DNA from 3 places in the Telluria sp. ZB4P36 genome. Region 3 is predicted to be linked to each of the others. Evidence: predicted binding sites of a transcription regulator. Region 3 holds the regulator's gene; each other region holds the start of a gene.
What was found. The regulator FliA, encoded in region 3, starts transcription of late flagellar genes. The targets are predictions, from matches to a motif close to CTAAAGTTTNNNNNNNNNNNGCCGNTA.
Positions count from the first base shown of each region.

Region 1: AC56LK_RS17775 (flagellar protein FliT) is a predicted target of FliA. The motif match lies at 5,719-5,745, and genes of this name have one in related genera.
Region 2: AC56LK_RS02605 (flagellin N-terminal helical domain-containing protein) is a predicted target of FliA. The motif match lies at 1,270-1,296, and genes of this name have one in related genera.

Region 1 covers NZ_JCASIE010000014.1:67,603-74,758, reverse strand. The annotation lists gene bufB (MNIO family bufferin maturase) at 1-940, shown strand, start outside; gene AC56LK_RS17800 (DUF883 family protein) at 945-1,226, opposite strand; gene AC56LK_RS17795 (RNA-binding S4 domain-containing protein) at 1,351-1,563, opposite strand; gene fumC (class II fumarate hydratase) at 1,582-2,979, opposite strand; gene AC56LK_RS17785 (type IV pilus assembly protein FimV) at 2,997-4,058, shown strand; gene AC56LK_RS17780 (HDOD domain-containing protein) at 4,362-5,327, shown strand; gene AC56LK_RS17775 (flagellar protein FliT) at 5,386-5,667, opposite strand; gene AC56LK_RS17770 (M1 family metallopeptidase) at 5,995-7,156, shown strand, end outside.
Region 2 covers NZ_JCASIE010000001.1:565,408-572,563, forward strand. The annotation lists gene fliB (flagellin lysine-N-methylase) at 1-1,166, shown strand, start outside; gene AC56LK_RS02605 (flagellin N-terminal helical domain-containing protein) at 1,481-2,926, shown strand; gene AC56LK_RS02610 (flagellar protein FlaG) at 3,021-3,374, shown strand; gene fliD (flagellar filament capping protein FliD) at 3,550-6,207, shown strand; gene fliS (flagellar export chaperone FliS) at 6,229-6,687, shown strand; gene AC56LK_RS02625 (flagellar protein FliT) at 6,702-7,022, shown strand; gene fliK (flagellar hook-length control protein FliK) at 7,049-7,156, shown strand, end outside.
Region 3 covers NZ_JCASIE010000024.1:47,016-54,171, reverse strand. The annotation lists gene AC56LK_RS22470 (M35 family metalloendopeptidase) at 220-1,308, shown strand; gene AC56LK_RS22465 (hypothetical protein) at 1,353-1,847, opposite strand; gene motD (flagellar motor protein MotD) at 1,866-2,594, opposite strand; gene AC56LK_RS22455 (flagellar motor protein) at 2,605-3,348, opposite strand; gene AC56LK_RS22450 (RNA polymerase sigma factor FliA) at 3,330-4,061, opposite strand; gene AC56LK_RS22445 (MinD/ParA family ATP-binding protein) at 4,098-4,919, opposite strand; gene flhF (flagellar biosynthesis GTPase FlhF) at 4,912-6,348, opposite strand; gene AC56LK_RS22435 (hypothetical protein) at 6,782-6,934, shown strand; gene AC56LK_RS22430 (MraY family glycosyltransferase) at 7,039-7,156, opposite strand, start outside.

The sequences.
Region 1 (7,156 bases), on a different contig from region 3:
CCGCGCCGCGCTGCAGCGCTTCGGCCGGCTGCCTTCCCTGGTCGAATGGGACGCCGACCTGCCGCCGCTCGCGGTCCTGGTGGCGGAGGCGGCGAAGGCCGGGGCGATCGCGCAGGACTATCCCGTGCCTGGCGGTGTACCGGCCATCCGGACTCCCTTGCCGCCGGCGGGATCGAGCGAGGCCCTCGCCACGCTCCAGCAGCAATTCGGCGCCGCCCTGTTCGACCGCCGGCAGGAAGCCGCCTTGCAGCCCCTGCTCGGCGCGGGTGGGGTGGAGCGGCTGGCGCTGTACCGCGGCAACCTGGCGGCCGGCTGGGAGCGCGCCCTCGGCGAAGCCTGTCCGGTCCTGCGCCAGCTGGTGGGAGAAGAGTTTTTCGCAGGCCTGGCGCGCGCCTACGGCAAGGCATCGCCCTCGCAGGACCCCGACCTGGCCGGCTTCGGCGCGCGCTTCGCCGGTTTCCTGGCCGGATTCGCACCAAGCGCGGCCTATCCCTACCTGCCCGATATGGCGCGCCTCGAGTGGGCCGTCCACCGCGCTTATCTGGCGCCGGACCAGGCGCCGCTCGGGATCGATGCGCTGGCGGGGATGGCGCCGGAAGCCCTCGATACCGCCCGTTTCACCCTGCATCCCACGGCGAGCCTGCTGCACAGCCGCTGGGCCGTGGCCGCCCTGTGGCAGGCGCACCAGCCGGGCGGCCCGGCCCTGCCGGCGAAGGTGGATGCGCCGTGCACGCTACTTGTCGTGCGGCGCGGCTGGCGGGTGGAGGTGGTGGAACTGGAAGCGCCTGAAGCGGCGGCCCTTGCGCAGCTGGTGGCGGGCGCCAGCTTTGGCGAGGCCATCGATGCCGCGCTGGAACTCGAGGCGGCGCCCGACATCGGCACCATGCTGCAGGGCTGGTTCAGGCTCGGCCTTGTCGCCGCGATTGCGGCGGACGAATAGGTTCTTAGTGGAAAGCGCGCAGGATGCGCTGTTCACCGGTCCGGTCGCAGAAACGTTCGTTGGCGGCGCGGGTAGCGGCCATCATGCGCTCGAGCTGGGCGTCTTCGAAACGCGCCAGCTCCTCGTTCGCCGCTTCCAGCGCCAGCGCCAGCTTGGCGCGGGCGTTCTGGTACAGCACACTGGTGTAATGATCGGTGTTTTTCAGCAGCTCTTCCGCGTTCTCGATGACGAGACGCAGGTCTCCGATGAGCTGCTCCTGGGATTGGGCGCGGTTCGGGGTTTCCATCGCTTCACCTTTGGCCGGTTGATTTAAGTCGACTCTGACGACTTAAAATATAAACAAGGAAGCCCCGCTCTGTTTGTTAGCGCGCAAACATAAGCCCGCTGTTTTAGCCCACCCTTTACGCCTTTTATTGCACCCGGATCTGCAGGTCGCCGAGGCTGACCGTCTGGCCGCTGCGGATTTTCGCGGTCTTGCGCAGTTCCTGCTTGCCGTCGACCGACACCACGCCGCTGGCGACCATGTTCTTGCCGGCGCCGCCGCTGTCGACCAGGCCGACCAGCTTCAGCAGCTGGTTGAGCTCGACGAATTCCGATGTCAAATCGAACACTATTTTTTGCATTTTTTCCTCTGGGTGATATTAGTCGACCGGATCCGGGCGGGTCATGTCGATCGGCACGATCCACTGGTCGAACTGCTGCTCGGTGACGAAACCGGACTGCAGCGCAGCCTGGCGCAGGGTCAGGCCCTCGTGCGACGCCGTCTTGGCGATTTGCGCGGCGCGATCATACCCGATGTGCGGGGCCAGTGCGGTCACCAGCATCAGGGATTTTTCCATCAGCTCGGCGATGCGGGCATGGTTCGGCTCGATGCCCTGGGCGCAATGCTCGTCGAAGGAGCGCATGCCGTCGGCCAGCAGGCGGGCGCTCTGCAGGAAGTTGTGGGCGATCATGGGCTTGAACACGTTCAGCTCGAAATTGCCCTGGGAGCCGCCGACCGTGATCGCGACGTCGTTGCCGAACACCTGGCAGCACAGCATCGTCAGCGCCTCGCACTGGGTCGGATTGACCTTGCCCGGCATGATCGAGCTGCCCGGTTCGTTCTCGGGAATCGTGATTTCACCCAGGCCCGAGCGCGGCCCGGACGCCATCCAGCGCACGTCGTTGGCGATCTTCATCAGGGCCGTGGCCAGGGTCTTGAAGGCGCCATGGGCGGATACCATGGCGTCGTGTCCGGCCAGCGCCATGAACTTGTTCGGAGCGCTCTTGAAGCTCAGGCCGGTGCGCGAGCCGAGCTCGGCCGCAATGCGCGGCGCGAAATCCGGATGCGCGTTCAGCCCGGTACCCACCGCGGTGCCGCCGGCGGCCAGGGCCAGCAGGCCGGGCAGGGTGGAGCGGATCGCGCTTTCCGCGAACTCCAGCTGGGCGACGTAGCCCGAGAACTCCTGGCCCAGGGTCAGGGGCGTGGCGTCCTGCAGGTGGGTGCGGCCGATCTTGACGATGGATTCGAAGTCGCGCGACTTGCGCAGCAGGGTGCCGCGCAGCTGGGCGAGTGCCGGCAGCAGGTTCTGGGCCACGGCGATGGCGGCGGCCACGTGCATGGCGGTCGGGAAGATGTCGTTCGAGGACTGGCCCATGTTGACGTGGTCGTTCGGGTGCAGCAGGCGTTTTTCGCCGCGCTCGCCACCCATCAGCTCGGAGCCGCGGTTGGCCAGCACCTCGTTCATGTTCATGTTGCTCTGGGTGCCGGAACCGGTTTGCCAGACAGCCAGCGGGAATGCGTCCGGGTGACGGCCTTCGAGCACCTCGTCGGCGGCGCGGATGATGGCATCGGCCTTGTCCGCCGGGAGCTTGCCGAGCGAACGGTTGACCGCGGCGGCGGCGCGCTTGACCTGGGCCAGGGCCGCGACCAGTTCCGGCGCCATGCGCTCGCTCGAGATGTGGAAATGGTGGAGCGAACGCTGGGTCTGGGCGCCCCACAGCTGCTGTGCGGGGACCTCGATCGGGCCGAAACTGTCCTTTTCAATCCTGTTGTCCATGGCTGTCCTGTGAATGAATGCTGACTATGGCTAAAGAGTTTAGCCGATTGTCCGATATATACGCTCTGGCTTCATTTTCGGTTCCCGCTATGGCTTGCCGCCTTCCTCTGTTATTCACTTGCGCGCTGTTGGCCGGCGCTGTTTCGGCGGCCGAGCTCGGCGAGCCGCGCGTGAGCTCCTGGCTCGGCCAGCCGCTGGTGGCCGACATCGAGCTCACCATGCTGGAAGACGCCGCCACCCCGGTCGGGGTGCGCCTGGCGCACCCGAACGTCTACCGCGGCGCCAACATCGGCATGCCGGCGGTGCTGTCCACGCTCAGGATGTCGGTGATGCGGCGCGACGGGCGCCAGTTCTTGCACATCACCTCGCCCGGACCGGTGGAGTCGGAATACCTGCACCTCTACCTGGAATTGGCCGACGGTTCGCAGCGCAGCGTGCGGCTGGCGACCCTGTGGCTGACGCCGGATCCGAATCCTGCCCCGGCGCCGGCGCCGGCCCCGGTCCTGGCCAAGGCGGCCCAGCCCGAAGCGAAGCCGGCGCCGAAGCCGGAGCCTGCGCCAAAGCCGGTCCCGGCCAGGCCGAAGCCGGTTCCCGTGCTGCGCAAGGCCGCCGAACCCGTAGCGGTGAAACCCGTTCCGGCCCCGGCCGGCGCCGCCTGCGCGCCGCAGTCCCTGAAAGAGGTCGACGCCTGCGTCGCGCTGGGTGCGAAGAACGCCGCGCTGCACGAGCAGCTGGGCCAGATCGAGGACAAGCTGAAGGTACTGCAGGCAGCGGCGGGCACTGCGCCGGCCCCGGTCGTGCAGCCCGTGAAGGTGCACAAGCCGAAGAAGAAAAAGCCGGAACCGCCGCCGGAGCCGGGCACGCCCTGGCTGCTCGTGGGCGCCGGCGCCGGCGCGCTGGCGCTGCTCGCGGGACTGGTGCTCGTGCTGCGCCGCAGGAGGGCGGCGCAGCGCAAGGACAGTCCGCGCGTCGGCCTGGGAGCGCGCCTGAAAGCACGCCTGCAGCGTAAGCCGGCCCCGGCTGTGGCGGTCGAGCCGACCCTGGAGCGGGGCGCACACGAGTCGTCTACACAAGTCTGATTTTTCCGTTATACTGGTTTCGTGGTCGCGAGATCATGAACGGCACAGAGGCCTGGCGCAGCCACCACCGATAGCGTGGCGCGGAAAGCAGGCGGACGTTGAAGAAACGCCTGTGTCCGGAAGCAGTTCGCCTGCCAACTGCGGCAGCGGACGCCGGATGCAACCGGCAAGAGGCGACGCCAGGAGATACCTGGAGGTCGCTCTCCCCGATTCCGTGGCCGAGCCTTTCGCTCGGGCACATCGAAAAGCGCCTGCGGGCGCTTTTGTCATTTCAGGCGCCGGACAGGCTACAATCCACCTTGCATGAAAAACTGGATCAATCGCTTGTTGAGCACCCCGGAACCCCAGGCGACCACGCCCGAGGCCGACGTCGCACAGCCCGGTGCCGGCGATGGGGCCGATGCTGCGATCGACACCCTGTATTACCGCTGGCTGGCCGGACCGGCCCGCTTCGACGCGCCGCCGGACACCGAACGCCAGATCCTCGAGCAGGTGGGCATGCTGGCGCAGAATCCGGCCCTCGCGGCCGAGCTGGTGCCGCGCGTCCCGGAGCTGATCCCCAAGCTGCTGCGCAGCCTGCGCGACGACAGCGTCGGCACGGGCGAGCTGGCCGCGCAGGTGGCCGAAGACGTGGTGCTGGTGGCCGAAGTGCTGCGCGAGGCGAACAGCGCCTATTACCGGCCCGCCACCCCGATCAAGACCCTGGACGCGGCGATCATGCTGATCGGCCAGAATGGCCTGCGCATGCTGCTGGCGCGCGTCGCCTTCCGGCCACTGATCAAGCTGCACGAGGCGGGCTTCGCGCGCCGCGCCGCGCCGCTGGTGTGGAACCATTCCGAAAAATGCGCGGTGGCGGCCAGCCTGATGGCTTCCGCGCTGGCCGCCGACATCTTCGAATCCTGCCTGGCCGGGCTGATGCAGGACGTCGGGCTGGTGGTGGCCTTCCGGCTGGCCGACCGCGTCTGCCAGAACGGCAAGGTCCCGGGCTCCGAAGCCTTCGGGCTGGAACTGCTGGCGCGCAGCCGGCAGCTGTCGGCGGTGATCGCCAGGCACTGGGAGTTCCCGGACCAGGTCGCCGATGCGATCGCGCAGGCGGGCAGGGCGGACGGATCGAGCCTGGCGCAGGCGCTTGTCCAGGGCGACCGCATCGCCAAGCTGCGCCTGCTGATCGATGCCGGCCTGGTGGGCGAGGATGAGGCCCTCGTGACGGAAGGCTTGAACGGCTACCAGCGGCGCTGCCTGGGCAAGCTGAGCAAGCTGGACGAATGATCGTCCGCCAAGAAAACAGGCACCCGCAGGTGCCTTGATCTCGACAATTCTCGTTACATCAGTGTGCGCACAACGCGCGGTCCAGCTGGCCCATCCAGGGCTCGGTCACGTCGCGGATGGCGCGGTCATTGGCCATCAGCTGCTTGATCAGGTCGATCTTGCGCTGGCGCTTGGCGCCGTCCAGCGCCGGAACGCCGCCGATCGCGGCACCCGCGGCCACGCTGGCCTGCACGTTCAGCTTGTCGAAACCCGTCCAGTCGCCGGCTTCGGCGGCGCCCTTCATCTGGCCGGTGATGCCGGCGAGGTTTTCGTACATCGAGAGGACGTCGTTCGAGGTCATGTTAGCACCGAGACAAGTAACCTGGCCGGATTGCCGGGTATCTAAGGGCATTTACGGATGGGCTTTCGGGAACTTTAGGGTCTTTTGAAAAAAAATCTGAAATTTTTTCGATTGGATACAAATGTTGCCAGTCATGCATGTTCAAACTGGGTCGCATGACCCAGAATGCTTTCCGCCATTCCCCGGTTTCAGCAGTCTGGCCCCGATTTTTGCAGTCTGTCGCAATCCGGGAGCAGGCGGCGCCCGGCTTTCTTACAGTGCGTGCTGGGTTCCCACGCCGTGGTGCGCGGGAATCAACAAATAAAAACAGATTCGAGAGAGAGACTTATGAGAGACATGCCAGTCGCCCGGGCTGCCACGGCCGCAGCCGCGCTTGCGTTCGCGCTGAGCGCCGGGACCGCACAGGCCGAGGCGCCGTATTCTTTCGCGGCCACGCCGGGCAAGCTGCCAAAGGATGTGGTGCCGCTGCAGTACACGGCCCACGTCATGCCGGACGTCGCCGCGAACAGCTTCCGCGGCACCCAGACGGTCGAGATCGAAGTCTTGAAAGCGACCTCGACGATCATGCTGAACGCCGACAACCTGCAGATCGACGCCGTCAGCCTCAGCGGCAATGGACTCGCCGGCAAACTGAAACTCGAGCCCATCCTCGACAAGCAACAGCAAACCCTGCGCTTCAAGCTGGCCCAGCCGCTCGCGCCCGGTAAATACGAGCTGGCCATGGCTTTCCGCGGCCAGATCAACCGCGAAGGGCGCGGCCTGTTCTACGTGAACTACAAGGCCGGCGGCGCCGATAAAAAACTGATCGCCACCACGATGGCGCCGACCGACGCGCGCCGCATGCTCCCGACCTGGGACGAGCCGGCCTTCCGCGCCCGCTTCAAGCTGACCGTCGACGTGCCGGGCAACTTCAAGGCCTATTCCAACACCCCGGTCGAAAAGCGCGAAGAGCTCGGCGGCGGCATGCAGCGCCTCAGCTTCGGCACTACCCCGAAGATGCCGAGCTACCTGGTGGTGCTGGTGGCGGGCGAGCTCGAGCGCCTGTCCGCCAAACAGGACGGCGTGGACATCGGCATCGTCACCACCGAGGGCAAGCTCGGCTCGGCCACCTTCCCGCTGGCCGCCAGCCGCGACCTGCTGCGCTACTTCAATCACTACTTCGGCATCCGCTACCCGCTGCCCAAGCTGGACCAGATCGCGATCCCGGGCGGCTTCAACGGCGCCATGGAAAACTGGGGCGCGGTGGTCTACAACGAGCCGACCCTGCTGTACGACCCGAAGAAGAGCCCCGAACGGGTCAAGAAGTTCACCTTCAACATCAATGCCCACGAGATCGCCCACCAGTGGTTCGGCAACCTGGTGACCATGGCCTGGTGGGACAACCTGTGGCTGAACGAGGGCTTCGCCTCCTGGATGGCGGCCAAGGCCACCGACCACTTCCACCCGGAATGGCGCCCTTACCTGGAGGGCATGGCCGAGCGCGAATACG
Region 2 (7,156 bases), on a different contig from region 3:
GCATCGGCGCCGAATGCGAAGACAACTGTTGCTCCGGATGGCTGGTCAGCCTGGACAAGAAAACCTTTGAAGCCTATCGCCAGAGCGGGCATCCGGAATTGAAGGCTGCTTTCGATCGCGGCCTGCGGCGCCAGGACAGCGATGGGAGCGATCGCTTCTATGGCCGGCTCGATATGAGCGAGTCGGATGGCAGCTGCCCGATGATGCAGGGCGGCCTGTGCGGCGTGCAAAAGCACATGGATGAAAGCCACCTGTCGAACACTTGCTTCAGCTATCCCCGCGTCTCCGCGGACTTTGGCGGACAGATGCAGCAAGCGCTGCAACTGTCCTGTCCCGAGGCGGCGCGCCAGGCCCTGCTGGCGCCGGACGCCTTCGAATTCATCGAAACGAACGTGGCCATCCGACCGGACGAGCTGCTCTTGGCGCGCCCCAGGGAGGGTTTTCCCGAGCAGCTCATGCATGACGTGCGGATCTTCTGCCTGCAGCTCATGCGAACGCAGGGCCTGGAACTGTGGCAGCGCCTGGCGCTGCTGGGCGTGTTCTGCGAACAGTTCACTGCAGTTGAAAGCGACAGCGCCGCAGCCGGCGCGCTCATCCACGGCTTCACCTCCCTGCTGGGAAGCGGTTCGGCACTCGACGCCTTGCACGAACTGCAACCGGACCACGAAGCGCAGGCGCTGGTATTCGCCACAATCTGGGGCGGAAAAGACGGGGGCGCGCGCACCGAGCGCGAGCGCGCCGTGCTGGCGACGGTCGCGACCAATCTCGGCGCCGACCCGGAAACGGGCGACGCGCGCGTCGAAGATCTGCTCGCGGCCTATACTACCGGCGTGAAGCGCCTGCCCCTGGCGCTGGAGGCAGCGCCGCACTTGCTGGAGCATTACATCCTGAATGAAATGTTCACACACCTGTTCCCATTCGACCGCAGCACGGCATACGACAGCTACCTGCAACTGATCTCGCGCTTCGGCCTGTTGCGCCTGATGCTGGCGGGACGGTGCGCGGGCGCTGCCCCCCTCCCCGACGCCGCCGCCCTGGTCGAGACGGTGCAGGTGTTCTACCGCCGCTTCCGCCACCACGCGGATTTCGCGCAGCGCGTCAACGATGCGCTCAAGAATAGTGGCCTGGACAGCCTGGACAAGCTGTATGGCTTCCTGCGCCATTGATCTTGTGGTCAAGATGGCATGGAAACACGGCCCGGGCCGTGTTTTTTTTTGCCCGGCGCGAGGACTTGAAGAGCAATTTTCAGAAAATTTAATTTTTTCGGCCCTAAAGTTTTGTGCTCCAGGGTCGTTTAGACGCGGCGCGACAGGGAACTTGAGGATTTTTTTCGCCAACTATTTTCATTGCCCACCATAAAGATTACCCGGGGTACTCCGTTACCAGCATCAACAGCGGTGTGATCGTCACGGAACAGGTGGCGCACCAAAGTGAACAGGGCAAGGTGGCCCACCCCGAAATACCAGTCTGGAGAAATACCATGGCATCCGTAATCAATACCAACGTTGCATCCCTGAACTCGCAGCGTAACCTGTCGACCTCGCAAGCTTCCCTGAACACCTCGATCCAGCGCCTGTCGTCGGGCCTGCGCATCAACAGCGCCAAGGACGACGCTGCCGGTCTCGCCATCTCGGACCGCATGAATTCGCAGATCAAGGGCATGACCCAGGCCACCCGCAACGCGAACGACGGCGTGTCGATGGCCCAGACCGCAGAAGGCGCCCTGTCGAGCTCGGGCGACATCCTGCAGCGTATCCGTGAACTGGCAGTGCAGTCGTCGAACTCGTCGAACTCGTCCAACGACCGCAAAGCCCTGCAGACCGAAGTCACCCAGCTGACCTCGGAACTGAACCGCATCGCCAACACCACCGAATTCAACGGCCAGAAGCTGCTGGACGGCTCGATGGGCACCGCCAACTTCCAGGTCGGCGCCAATGCAGGCCAGCTGATCTCGATGGGCGGTGCGAACTTCACCACCTCGACCTACGGCAACAACAGCACCGATATCGCTGCCAAGGTCGCCCAGGTCGGCTCGACCAACGGCGTGGTCGGCGCCACCGTGACGATCAACGGTTCGCAAGGCTCGAAGGGTGTCGTCCTCGCTAACGGTTCCACCGCCAAGACCACCGTCGCCGAGATCAACAAAGTCAGCGGCGACACCGGCGTGACCGCCACCGCCAAGACCGACGCCAACCTGACCCTGACAGCCGGCAAGTCGTTCACGATGGAGCTGACCTCGGACAACGCCAGCGCCGTGACGATCTCGTTCTCGGTCGGCACCAATGACGCCAACGGCCACGCCGGCGCCATCAGCGCCTTCAATGCCCAGTCGGCCAAGACCGGCGTCACCGCGTCGTACGACGCCACCAACGGCGGCATCAAGCTGAGCCACGCCAGCGGCAACGACATCAAGCTGGAGAACGTTGGCGGCACCGCGACCGAGGCCATGATGTCGACGTACACCACGGCCGGCGCGAAATCCGCCGCGGTCGAGACCAACGGCGCGAACGGCGCCACCGCGATGGGCAAGATCACCATGGACTCCGACAAGAGCTTCTCGGTGGTCGATGCAACCACCACCATGGGCCTGGGCGGCGCCTCGGTCCTGAAATCGGTGGCCAACCTCGACATCAGCACCTTCGACGGCGCCCAGGCTGCCATCAAGACCGCCGATGCGGCACTGTCGTCAGTCAACGGCCAGCGCGCTGAATACGGCGCACTGCAGTCGCGCTTCGAATCGGCGATCTCGAACCTGCAGTCGTCGACCGAGAACCTGTCGGCATCGCGCAGCCGCATCGTCGACACCGACTTCGCTGCTGAAACCGCGAAAATGACCCGCGGCCAGATCCTGCAGCAGGCCGGTACCTCGATGCTGGCCCAGGCGAACTCGCTGCCGAACGGCGTCCTGTCGCTCCTGCGTGGTTAATAACGCGAATGACGGGCTAGCCAGTCCGTCCATGTCGTAACAAGGCTCCTCGGCTGAAGAAATTCAGCCGAGGATTTTTTGCTAGGAAAGTCACATGAACATCCAATCTCTTGGTTCACCCGTGGCGCCGCGGCTGGAAGAGCGCACGCTTCCGGCGCTCGAGCAGCAAAATGTCCAGCCGGCGAAAACCAGGCCGGCAGACGCGCAGGAGGCTGCCCCGCCTTCGCGCGAACAGGTCGGCGATGCTGTCAAGAAGATCAACGAAGGCATGCGCGCCTCCTCGCAAAGCCTGGAATTCGCAATCGATGAAGACAGCAAGGAAATCGTCGTCAAGATCATCGACCAGGGCACCCGCGAAGTGGTGCGCCAGATCCCGTCGGTCGAAGCACTCGAGATCGCCAAGTCCATCGACAAGATGCGCGGCCTCCTCATCAGCCAGACAGCCTGAAGGCTCTCAAGCTTGCGGCCCGGTGCGCACCCTCAGGAGCGCGCCGGGCTTGCATGCCTGTCAACTTCCCCTCCCCCGTGTCCAACTAATTGAATTAGGACACATTTCCTACTCTTAAGTCCGGTTTGCTTCTGTCGATAATGACTTACATTATCGCTTTCACGGGAGAAACAAAGTGGGCATCAGTTCAACCGGTATCGGTTCCGGTCTCGACGTCGACGGCATCATCAGCAAGCTGATGCAGGCCGAAGCGGCACCGCTGGCCAACTTCGACAAGAAGTCTGCCGCGCTGCAGGCGCGCGTGACCGCGCTCGGCAAGGTCGGCGCGGCGGTGGGGGCCTTCCAGGGCGCCCTGACCTCGCTGAATTCTCCCGCGACTTTCAGGGCGCTCAACACCAGCAGTGGCAACAAGGACATCCTGAGCGGCACCGCCGGTGCCGGCGCGGTCGCCGGCAACTACAAGATCAGTGTCAGCCAGCTGGCTTCGGCCCAGAGCCTGAGCACGGCCGGCCGCGCCAGCATGAGCGCGACCATCGGGGCCGGCGCCAAGACCACCCTGACTTTCCAGTTCGGCAGCATCAGCGGCGGCAGCTTCGGCGTGGCCGGCAGCGCCCTGGCCAACTCGACCGCCACCGGCGGCATCAGCAACGGTTCGCTGACGCTCAACGGCACCGCCATCACCACCAGCGGCACGACCCGCAGCGCGGCCCAGCTGGCCGAAGCCATCAATGCCAAGAGCGACACCACCGGCGTAACGGCCAAGGCCGGCACGGCCACCAGCGCGGCCAACCTGTTCGCCGGGTTCGGCGCCGTCGTCACTGGCCCCACGGCCAGCTATGCCCTGACGGTCGGCGGCGTGCAGATCGTGTCGCAGGCCGGCGGCGCGCCGGCGCTGGGCAAGGCAGAGGTCGATGCCGCCCTGGCCAGCGGCACCGTCAGTGCGGCGCTCGCCGCCGCCAACATCAGCTTTACCGGAAGCGCCGACCTGGGCACCCTGCAGTTCACCGCTGCCGACGGCTCCAACCTGACCGTGGCCGAAGTCATCGGCGGCACCGGCACCGTCACCGGCGGCACCAAGGGCGCGGGCACGACCAACACCGGCACGAGCGCCACCACCACCGCCGGCGTGACCCTGAGCTCGAAGGACGGCGGCCAGATCCTGGTCGGCGGGACCAACCCGGCCGCCGCCGGCCTCAGCGCCGGCCCCGCCGGCAGCTACCTGGCCGGCGCCGCCTTCAGCCAGGATGGCGCGCAGGCCAGCGGCACCGTGACGCTCGATGCCGGCGACCAGTCGCTGCAGGGTATCCGCGACGCCATCAACAAGGCCAACATCGGGGTCACCGCCACCATCGTGTCCGACGGCGGCACCAATCCCTACCACCTGGTGCTGACCTCGAACGCCACCGGCGCCAAGTCCTCGATGAAAATCGGCGTCGACGGCGTCGACGGCCAGCCGGCCGATCCGGCCATCGCGGCCCTGCTCGGCCACGACCCGGGCGGCGTGCAGGGCCTGACCCAGACCAGCGCCGCGCAGGACACCCTGCTGAACATGAACGGGATCGACATCCGCAGCAGCAGCACCACCGTGACCGACGCGGTGCAGGGCGTGTCGCTCGACGTCACCGGTGTCGGCAACACCACCCTGAACGTGACCCGCGACACCGCTGCGGTCTCGACGGCCGTCAACAACTTCGTCAAGGCCTACAACGATCTCAACAAGACGATCTCGGGCCTGGCCGGCTATAACGCCGAAACCAAGACCGCCGGCGTGCTCCAGGGCGACGCCTCGGTGCGCTCGATCCAGAGCCAGCTGCGGCGCCAGCTCGGCACGGCGGTCGAGGGCCTGGGCGGCAAGCTGACCAACCTCAGCCAGGTCGGCATCACCTTCCAGAAGGACGGCAGCCTGGCCGTCGATTCCACCAAGCTGAACAAGGCGGTGAACGAGAACTTCGCCGAGATCGGCGGCCTGTTCGCGGCCATGGGCGCGGCTACCGACGGCCAGATCAAGTTCGAGAAGTCGGGCGCGGCCACCAAGCCAGGCACCTACGGCGTCAACATCACCAGCCTGGCGACCCAGGGCACGCTCAGCAGCGCCGCCCCGCTGTCGGGCTCGACGACGATCACCCCGAACACCACCTGGCGCGTCACCCTGAACCAGACCGATCCGGTCACCGAGACCAAGGTCCAGGAAATCAAGCTGGCCGCCGGCACCTATACCAACGCCCAGCTGGCCTCGATGCTGCGCGCGGCGATCAACGGCAACACCACTTATTCCGGCGCCGGCGACACGGTCGAGACCAAGGTCGAGGATGACGGCCGCCTGTCGATTTCCTCGAGCAAATACGGCGAAATGTCGAACATCGACATCGCCCTCGTCAGCGGCTATGACCCGGCCACCCTGTTCGGCGGCGTCACGCCGGTGAAGGGCAAGAACGTCGAAGGCACGATCGGCGGCGTCGCCGCCACCGGCAACGGCCAGCTCCTGACGGCTGCCGCCGGTTCGCCGGCCGAGGGCATCGAGCTCACGGTGTCGGGTGGCCTGGTGGGCGAACGCGGCACCGTCAGCTTCTCCAAGGGCTTCGCCTTCGAGCTGACCAACCTGGCCGCGAGCTTCACCGGCAAGGACAGCCTGCTGACCAGCAAGACCGACGGCCTGAACGTCACGCTCAAGTCCGTCACCAGCGCGCGCGAGCGTTTCGAGTCGCGCCTGGAAACCATGGAAAAACGCTACCGGGCCCAGTTCACGGCGCTCGACACTGCCCTGATGTCGATGCAGTCGACCTCGGCCTACCTGACCCAGCAGCTTGCGGCGCTCACCGCGAATGCAGGCTAAGCTTAAACACTGGAGAATACGATGTTTGGAACCATGCAACGCGGCGTCGGCGCCTATGCGAAAGTCGGTCTCGAGACCGGCGTCGCCGGCGCTTCCCCGCACAAACTGATCGTCATGCTGTACGACGGCGCGATGGTGTCGATCCTGAGCGGCATCACCAACATGAAGGCCGGGAACATCGCCGCCAAGGGCGCCGCCATCTCGAAGGCCATCAACATCATCGACAACGGCCTGCGCGCCGCCCTCGACAAGAAGGTCGGCGGCGAGATCGCCGAGAACCTCGACGCCCTGTACGAGTACATCAGCGCACGCCTGCTCAAGGCCAACCTGAGCAACGACCCGGCGATCCTGGAAGAAGCGCATACGCTGCTGTCCGAACTGCGCGACGCGTGGAACGCGATCGACCCGCAGGCCGCCGCCCCTGCCCCGGCCGCAGCCGCCCCGGCGCCGATGCGCGCCCCGACCCTGATGAGTGCCTGAAGACCATGCTACAGATGACCAGCGAAGATATCGTCGAGGTGTACGAGACCATGGCGGTGATCACCGACCAGATGCTGCGCGCCGCCAACGACAACGATTGGGACCGCCTGACCGAGCTCGAACAGCAGTGCGCCGCGCACGTCCGCCAGCTCAAGGACAGCGAGCCGCAGCCACTGGCCGGCGCGCAGCGCGTCAAGAAGGTCGACGCGATCCGCCGCATGCTCGCCGCCGACCGCCAGATCCGCGACCTGAGCACCCCGTGGATGGCGCGCCTGTCGGCCCTGATCAACAACACCTCGACCGAACGCCGCGTCGCGCGCGCCTACGGCGTCTGAAGGCCGCAAGGCCTTTCTAGGGAAGCATGCTGCCGCGCGCGCTCGTTGCCCCCGTCGCGCCCGCCGCGCCGGCCAGGCCGGCCGAGCAAGTCAATGACCCGCGCCAGCAAGCCTTCCAGCGCGCCCTTGCCCCC
Region 3 (7,156 bases):
CTGCCTGAATTTCTAGCACTTGTGTATACAAATTGCCAGCGCACGATTGCCGATTTTTGCGTTTTGTTGACACTTCACAAAAATTGTCACGCTCGCTTCAATTCAACTTTACACATGCCCATGTTTCCGTAAATATTCACTTAAGTTATCTCATGCCTCACGGATAACTCGATAAGGCTGGAGTAAAGCCGCATAAAAATTTTCATACGGAGAATGAGCATGAGCTTGAAAGGCAACTGGAAGTCGGCATTGGGCATGGCTGCGCTCGCGGCAGCATGCAACGCACAAGCGGCGCCGAAGGGCGTGGCGGTCACCGTGGTCCCCGAAAAGCAGGCGCTGGGGCAGAACGACGATGTGGTGGTGCGCGTTACCATCACCAATAACTCGGGCGCGCCACAGTACATCATGAAGGCGCGCACCCCCTTCGAAGGCATGGAGGAAGCGCTGTTCGACATCAAGCGCGACGGCCAGCCGGTGCCCTACCTCGGCGCCCACATCAAGCGCGCCGCCCCGACCCGGGCCGATTACTTCCTGCTCAAGCCGGGCGCCTCGCACAGCGTCAAGGTCGAACTCTCGGCCATGTACGACATGAGCGTCAGCGGCGACTACCAGATCAGCTACAAGCAGGTGTCGCCGCAGCTGTTCCTGGACGCCCCGGGCGACGCCGGCGGTGACGACGCCACCCTGGTGTCCGCGCCGGCCTCCGTGTGGATCGACGGCCGCGTCGCGCGCGGCCAGAAATCGCAGGTGATGCTCGACATCGAAGCGATGAAGCAGGCCGCCATCCAGCCGTCCGCCGCCAGCCTGAGCTTCAGCAGGTGCAGCACCACCCAGCAGACCACGATCACCCAGGCCATGTCGGCCGGCTCCGCCATGGCGAACGACGGCGACGCCTACATGCAGCGCGGCGTGATCGGCACCCGCTATACCAAGTGGTTCGGCGCCAACAACAGCACCCGCGTGGCCACCGTCAAGTCGCACTTCGCGGCCATCAAGGACGCCTTCGCGAACAAGCCCGTGACGGTCGACTGCGGCTGCAACAAGACTTACTACGCCTATGTGTATCCGACCCAGCCGTACAAGATCTACGTCTGCAAGGCCTTCTGGGCCGCGCCGATGACCGGCACCGATTCGAAGGGCGGCACCCTGGTGCACGAGATGAGCCACTTCAACGTGGTGGCGGGTACCGATGACCACGTGTACGGCCAGTCGGGCGCGGCCAACCTGGCGATCAGCAATCCGGACCTGGCGGTGCAGAACGCCGACTCGCACGAGTACTTCGGCGAGAACACGCCGGCGCTGAACTAAGCTGATACCCGCAATGACGACGGGCCGGAAATACCGGCCCGTTTTTATTTGCCGAAGCTGAACCTGACCGGCGCCGCCGGACTGCTCCTGACGGCCTCGAGCTGCGCGACATCCGCCAGCCACGGGCCGTCGTAGCGGATCTCGTAGCTGTGCTTGCCCTTCGCGAAGGCATACGAAGGCGTGATGTCGATGGTGTTCATGTGCATGGTGTGCGGCGCCACCGCCTGGTAGTCGCTGGCCGTGAGCGCGCCGCGCTTGACCATCATGCCGGTGTAGCCGACCGGCTTGCCTTTGGCATCGCGCAGGTCGAAGCGCCGTCCGGTGATCTCGTCGCCGGCGGCGACTTCGCGCGGGACGTAGATGGTGGTGTCGCCATGGTTCTCCACGATCAGGCGCACTTTGACCTTGCCCTGCGCGGTCTCGATTTCGAGCTGGTGGCGCACCTGCGCCTCCTTTTCCACCGCGCCGGCGGCGCCGGCCGTGCTCACCAGGCCTCCGAGGACCAGCAGCAGCGCTGGGGGAATACGTTTGACATGCATGGAATCTCCCGAAGTTTGTTATGGCATGGACGCCAGGATCATCACCGCCACGCGCCGGTTGCGCGCCTGGTTGGCCGGCGTGTCGTTCGGCGCCACCGGGCGCGTGGCGCCGTGGCCGATGGCGGACAGGCGCGCATCCTGTACCCCGTTCTCGATGAACAGCCGCACCACGCTGGCCGCGCGCACCGCCGACAGTTCCCAGTTCGAGGCGAACTTGTCGTTGGTGATCGGCAGGGTATCGGTATGGCCTTCGACCTCGATCCGGTGCGGGCCGTTCTTCAGCAACCCCGCCACCTCGCCCAGCACCGCGCGCGCATCCGGCTGCAGCACCGCTTCGCCCTGCGCGAACAGCACGCTGGCATTCAGTTCGATGCCGATGCCGCGCGCGTTCTGGGTCACCCTCACCTGGCCCGATTTCACCAGCGGCATCAGGGTCGAGGTCAGGTCTTTCGCCAGCACCTCCATGCGTTCGCGCTCGCGCCGCGCCGCTTCCTGTCGCTTGCGGTTGACGATGTGCGACAGCGGCAGCGCCGGCTCGACGCTGGTATGCGCCTGCGGCGCCACGCTGCGCCCGCCGAAGGCGTCGCCCAGCGCTTCGGACAGCACCGCGTACTTGCCTTCGTTGACGATCGAGATCGCGTACATCACGACAAAGAAGGCGAACAGCAGCGTGATGAAATCGGCGTAGGAGATCAGCCAGCGCTCGTGGTGTTCGCCGGGGCCGTCGTCGTAGCGTTTGCGCGCCATGAGCGGTGACCTAGTGGCGCGCCAGCAGGCTCGCCACCCGTTCGTCGACCACGCGGGTGTGGTCGCCGCTGGCGAGGTCGTGGAAGACTTCGGCGAGGATTTCGTACTGGGCCACCTTGTCGGTGACGATGGCCTTCAGCTTGTTCCCGACCGGGTAGAAGAACAGGTTGGCCAGCCCCACGCCGTAGACGGTGGAGACGAAGGCCACCGCGATGCCGGAACCGAGGCGCGACGGATCGGACAGATTTTCCATCACGTGGATCAGGCCCAGCACCGCACCGAGGATGCCGATGGTGGGCGCATAGCCGGCCGCCGACTCCCAGATGCGCGCCGCCTGGCGCTGCGAGAATTCATAGGCGCTGATCTCGCTCTCGAGCAGGCTGCGGATCTTGTCGGGGTGGATGCCGTCGACCACCAGGCGCAGGCCCTTCTGGATGAATTTGTCGGGGGTGGCCATGTACTGCTCGAGCGAGAGCAGGCCGTCGCGCCGCGCGGACAGGCTCCACAGTGCGATCTCGCGCGACAGCTTGTCGCGCCCGGACTTCGGCGGGAAGAACACCCAGCGCAGCATGCGCAGGCCCAGCATGAAGCTGCGCCGCTCGCTCTGCAGCAGGGTGGCTCCTAGCGTGCCGATCACCACGATCGCAAAGGCGGCCGGCTGCACCAGCGACGCGAACTTGCCGCCGTCCAGCGTATGGCCGACCAGCACGCCCGCGAGCGCGAGCGCCAGGCCGGCTACGCTTGCCCAGTCCACAACTGCTCCTTGAGGGCGGCGCGCAGGCGCGACACGGCCTGGGTGTGCAGCTGCGACACCCGCGATTCGCTCACGCCCATGACGGCACCGATTTCCTTCAGGTTCAGCTCTTCTTCGTAGTACAGGCCCATCAGCATCTTCTCGCGCGGCGGCAAGTTGTCGATGGCGTCGATCACGGCCTGGCGGAAACCGGTATCGAGCAGGCTGCGCAGCGGGTCGCTGTCGTCCACCGCATAGCGGTCGAGGAAGCCGTCACTGCCTTCTTCGGTGTCGTGGAAATCTTCGTAGTACAGCAGCTGGTGGCCGCCGCCGTCGCCCAGCATCTCCTGGTAGTCGGCGAGCGACATCTTGAGCGACTTGGCGATCTCGGATTCGCTGGCCGGGCGGCCCAAGCGCTGCTGCAGCGCCTCCATCGCGGCCTCGACCTTGCGCATGTTCTGGCGGGTACTGCGCGGCATCCAGTCGCTGTTGCGCAGCTCGTCCAGCATGGCGCCGCGGATGCGCAGCACGGCATAGGTCTCGAACTGGGCGCCGTGGTTGTCTTCGTAGCGGTTGATCGCATCGAGCAGGCCCATCATGCCGGCCTGCACCAGGTCATCGACTTCCACCGAAGGCGGCAGCTTGGCCTTCATGTGGTGGGCAAGACGCTTCACCAACGGCATGTGCTCCGTCAGCAAATGGTTCTTGTCCGCTTTCCCTTTGACCGTGTACATGCGCTCTGCTTATCTTTCCCGCTATTCGTGTTCTTATCAATGCCCGAGGTGAACGCTGCCTCCCCTGCTGCCCAGGCCCGGCATCGCGTGCAGCGCGAACCTGCCGGCAAGGCGGCGGAAGGCGACCGAGGCCCCCGCCAGCGGGAAGGCATCGACCACCGCCCGGCCCAGGCGCGCGGCGCGGTGCAGGTACTCGTCGGCCGGCACCGAACCCATGGCGCTCAGGCTGACCGCCAGGTAACGTGTTGCCGCGGTTGACATATTATCGTATACAAGCTTGGCCTCCGCCTCCGTCGCGCCGGTCACCAGGATGCCGAAGGGACGGCGGCCCAGCTGCTGCGCCAGGCGCTTGATCAGCGCATAGGCATTCGTGATCGAGGCGGCCGAGGTCCCGACCTGCACCACGATCTCCGAACTGGCCATCAGCGACAGCGGGAATTCCCCGCTTGGCCCGAGTTCGCCGTCGACCATTACGATGCCGGCCTGCTTGACCAGCACGTCGAAGGTCTTGGCCAGGCGGCGCATGTCCGCGCTGCCCTGCGGATGACCGAGCGAAGCGACCGAGAAGCCTTGCGGGACCTGGTGGATCACCTGGTTCAGGCCGCATTCCTGGCGCGCCACGTCCGCCAGCGTGGCGGCGCGGCTCAGGCCCAGGCGGCGCGCCACGCCGTAGTCGCGTTCGCAGGCGTCGACGATCAGGACTTCGTTCCCTAGCTGGGCCAGCGACGCGCCCAGGTTGACCAGCATGGCGCCCTTGTCGTCTTCAGGCGTCGCGGAGAGGAAGGTGACGATGCGCGGGCGCGGGCCCTGCAGCATCCGGCGCAGGCCTTCGGCCTGGTCGAAATCGAAACTAGCCAAGCTGCACCTCGCGCAGGTTGCGGTCCTGGCCAGCTGCGGCCATCATCATCGGCAGGTCGGCGTCGCCGAACTGGGCGGAGGCGTTACGGGTATTGCGGAAGGCGCGATCGATCAGCATGGCGCGGTCGGCCAGGTGCAGGTCTTCCGGGACGCGCTGGCCGTTCGAGATGTAATGCAGGTTCAGCTTCTGGCGGATGACCACGTCGAGCACGTTGCCGATCGAAGCGGCTTCGTCCAGCTTGGTCATGATGCAGCCGGCCAGGCCGCTGCCCTGGTAGGCGCGCACCACTTCGTTCAGGGTCTCGTTGGTCGAGGTCGCGTTCAGGCACAGCAGGCGCTTCACGTCGGCGCCGGATTCGGACAGCATGGCCACCTGTTCCGTCACCATCTGGTCGCGCTGCGACATGCCGATGGTGTCGATCAGGACGGTATGCTTGTTCTTGAGTTCTTTCAGGGCGATGCGCAGGTCGGCCTCGTCCTTCACCGAGTGCACCATCACACCCAGGATCTTGCCGTAGATGCGCAGCTGCTCGTGGCCGCCGATACGGTAGGCGTCGGTGGTGATCAGAGCCAGCTTGTCCGGGCCGTGGCGCATCACGCAGCGCGCCGCCAGCTTGGCGGTGGTGGTGGTCTTGCCGACGCCGGTCGGGCCGACCAGGGCGAACACGCCGCCGCGCGCCAGCAGGTCGTCTTCGTTGGCGATGGTGGTCAGGTTACGGGCCAGGACGGTCTTGATCCAGCGCAGGGCATCGGCCGCGTCCTTGGTGGCCGGCATCTTGTCGATCAGGTAGCGCGCCAGGGTGGCGGAGAAGCCGGCTGCCAGCATCTCGCGCAGCACGGCGGCCTTCTGCGGCTCGCGCTGCGCCGTGGCGTTCCAGGACAGTTCGGCCAGCTGGGTTTCCATCAGGCCGCGCATGGCGCGGATCTCGCTCATCATGCCGCTCATCTCGGCGGCGGCCGATTCCTTGGCCTGGGCGATGGCGGCGCTCATCATCTGGGTCATGGCCGCCATGTCGATCGCCGGCTCCTGGGCCGGGGCGCGGCGGTTGACATAGGTCGGCGGGACTTCCGGCTCGGCGGCCGGGGCAGTGCGGCGCTCGACGTAGGGCTGGCGGGCGAACGCATCCAGCTTCGGAGCGGCGGCGCGCGGCGCCGGCTGGCGTGGCTCGGGGGCCGCCGGGACGCGGGTGAAGACCGGTTCCGGGTCGAAGTCGCTGTCGAAGGCCTGGAAGCCCTGGAAGGACGGCTGCTGCGGCTCTTCGATGGCGGGGGAAGCCAGCGAGGCGACATCGTCGTTGTCCAGTGCCAGGATCTCGACCACGCCGTCGACCGGGCGGTTGGAGAGGATGACCGCGTCAGGGCCGAGCGCCTCGCGCACCTTGCGCAAGGCATCACGGGAAGTAGCCGCTGTAAATTTCTTCACGTTCATCATCGTTCTCCGCACTTCAACTGTACTGTTCTATTTGCGATGGGCACAATTGCCCGTCCATAGGCAGCATTATTGGCGATGCCGTGGGGAAACGATGCAGAGAACAGAAGCGGGAAAAGGACCTTATTCACTACAGCAGAAGCGCGACACCCTCCGCGGTTGTATGAGACTATGACAACTTAATTAATATCAACACCATTTATTTTCTAAATGCAACTATAACGTGGCGTGATGTCGTATATAAACGTCCCAAAAGTCTCACTAATTGTAACCAAATGCAATTTAGGTCATACTCTGTTCATGTTGTTCATGTACACGACTTCCGGCATAGATTGAGAGGCCCGCAATGAAGTTAAGATTACCGAAACGGCAGGCTGGAATCTCTGGTGGAGAAGCGCTCCTGGTGCACTGCTGCAGAACACTCGACAGCAGCATGCCAATCCTCAGGACGGCTTTCTTGATTGCGGGCGTGCTCGCGGCGGGTTTGCAACTCGGCCGCTCCGCCGACTTCCTGTTCGGCACAGGCCTGGTGCTGCAACTGTCGATCTGGTTCGAGAGCTGGTGGCTGAGGCGCCGGGCTCGTTGACCACCCTGCCCGCGCTCATCGGCAAGCTGCTTCAGTAGAATGAAACGACAACGCCGGCTGCACTACCTGTTCGGTAGTACGCGCCGGCGTTTTGCCATTGTAGATCAGGAAAGTTTTGCGTCGGTCGAAATGACGGCACTGCCGCCGGTACGGGTCTCTGCAAACCAACGCCCTCTCACCAGGCGGCCATATACGGCAACGTAGAGCAGCACCTGGGCAAGA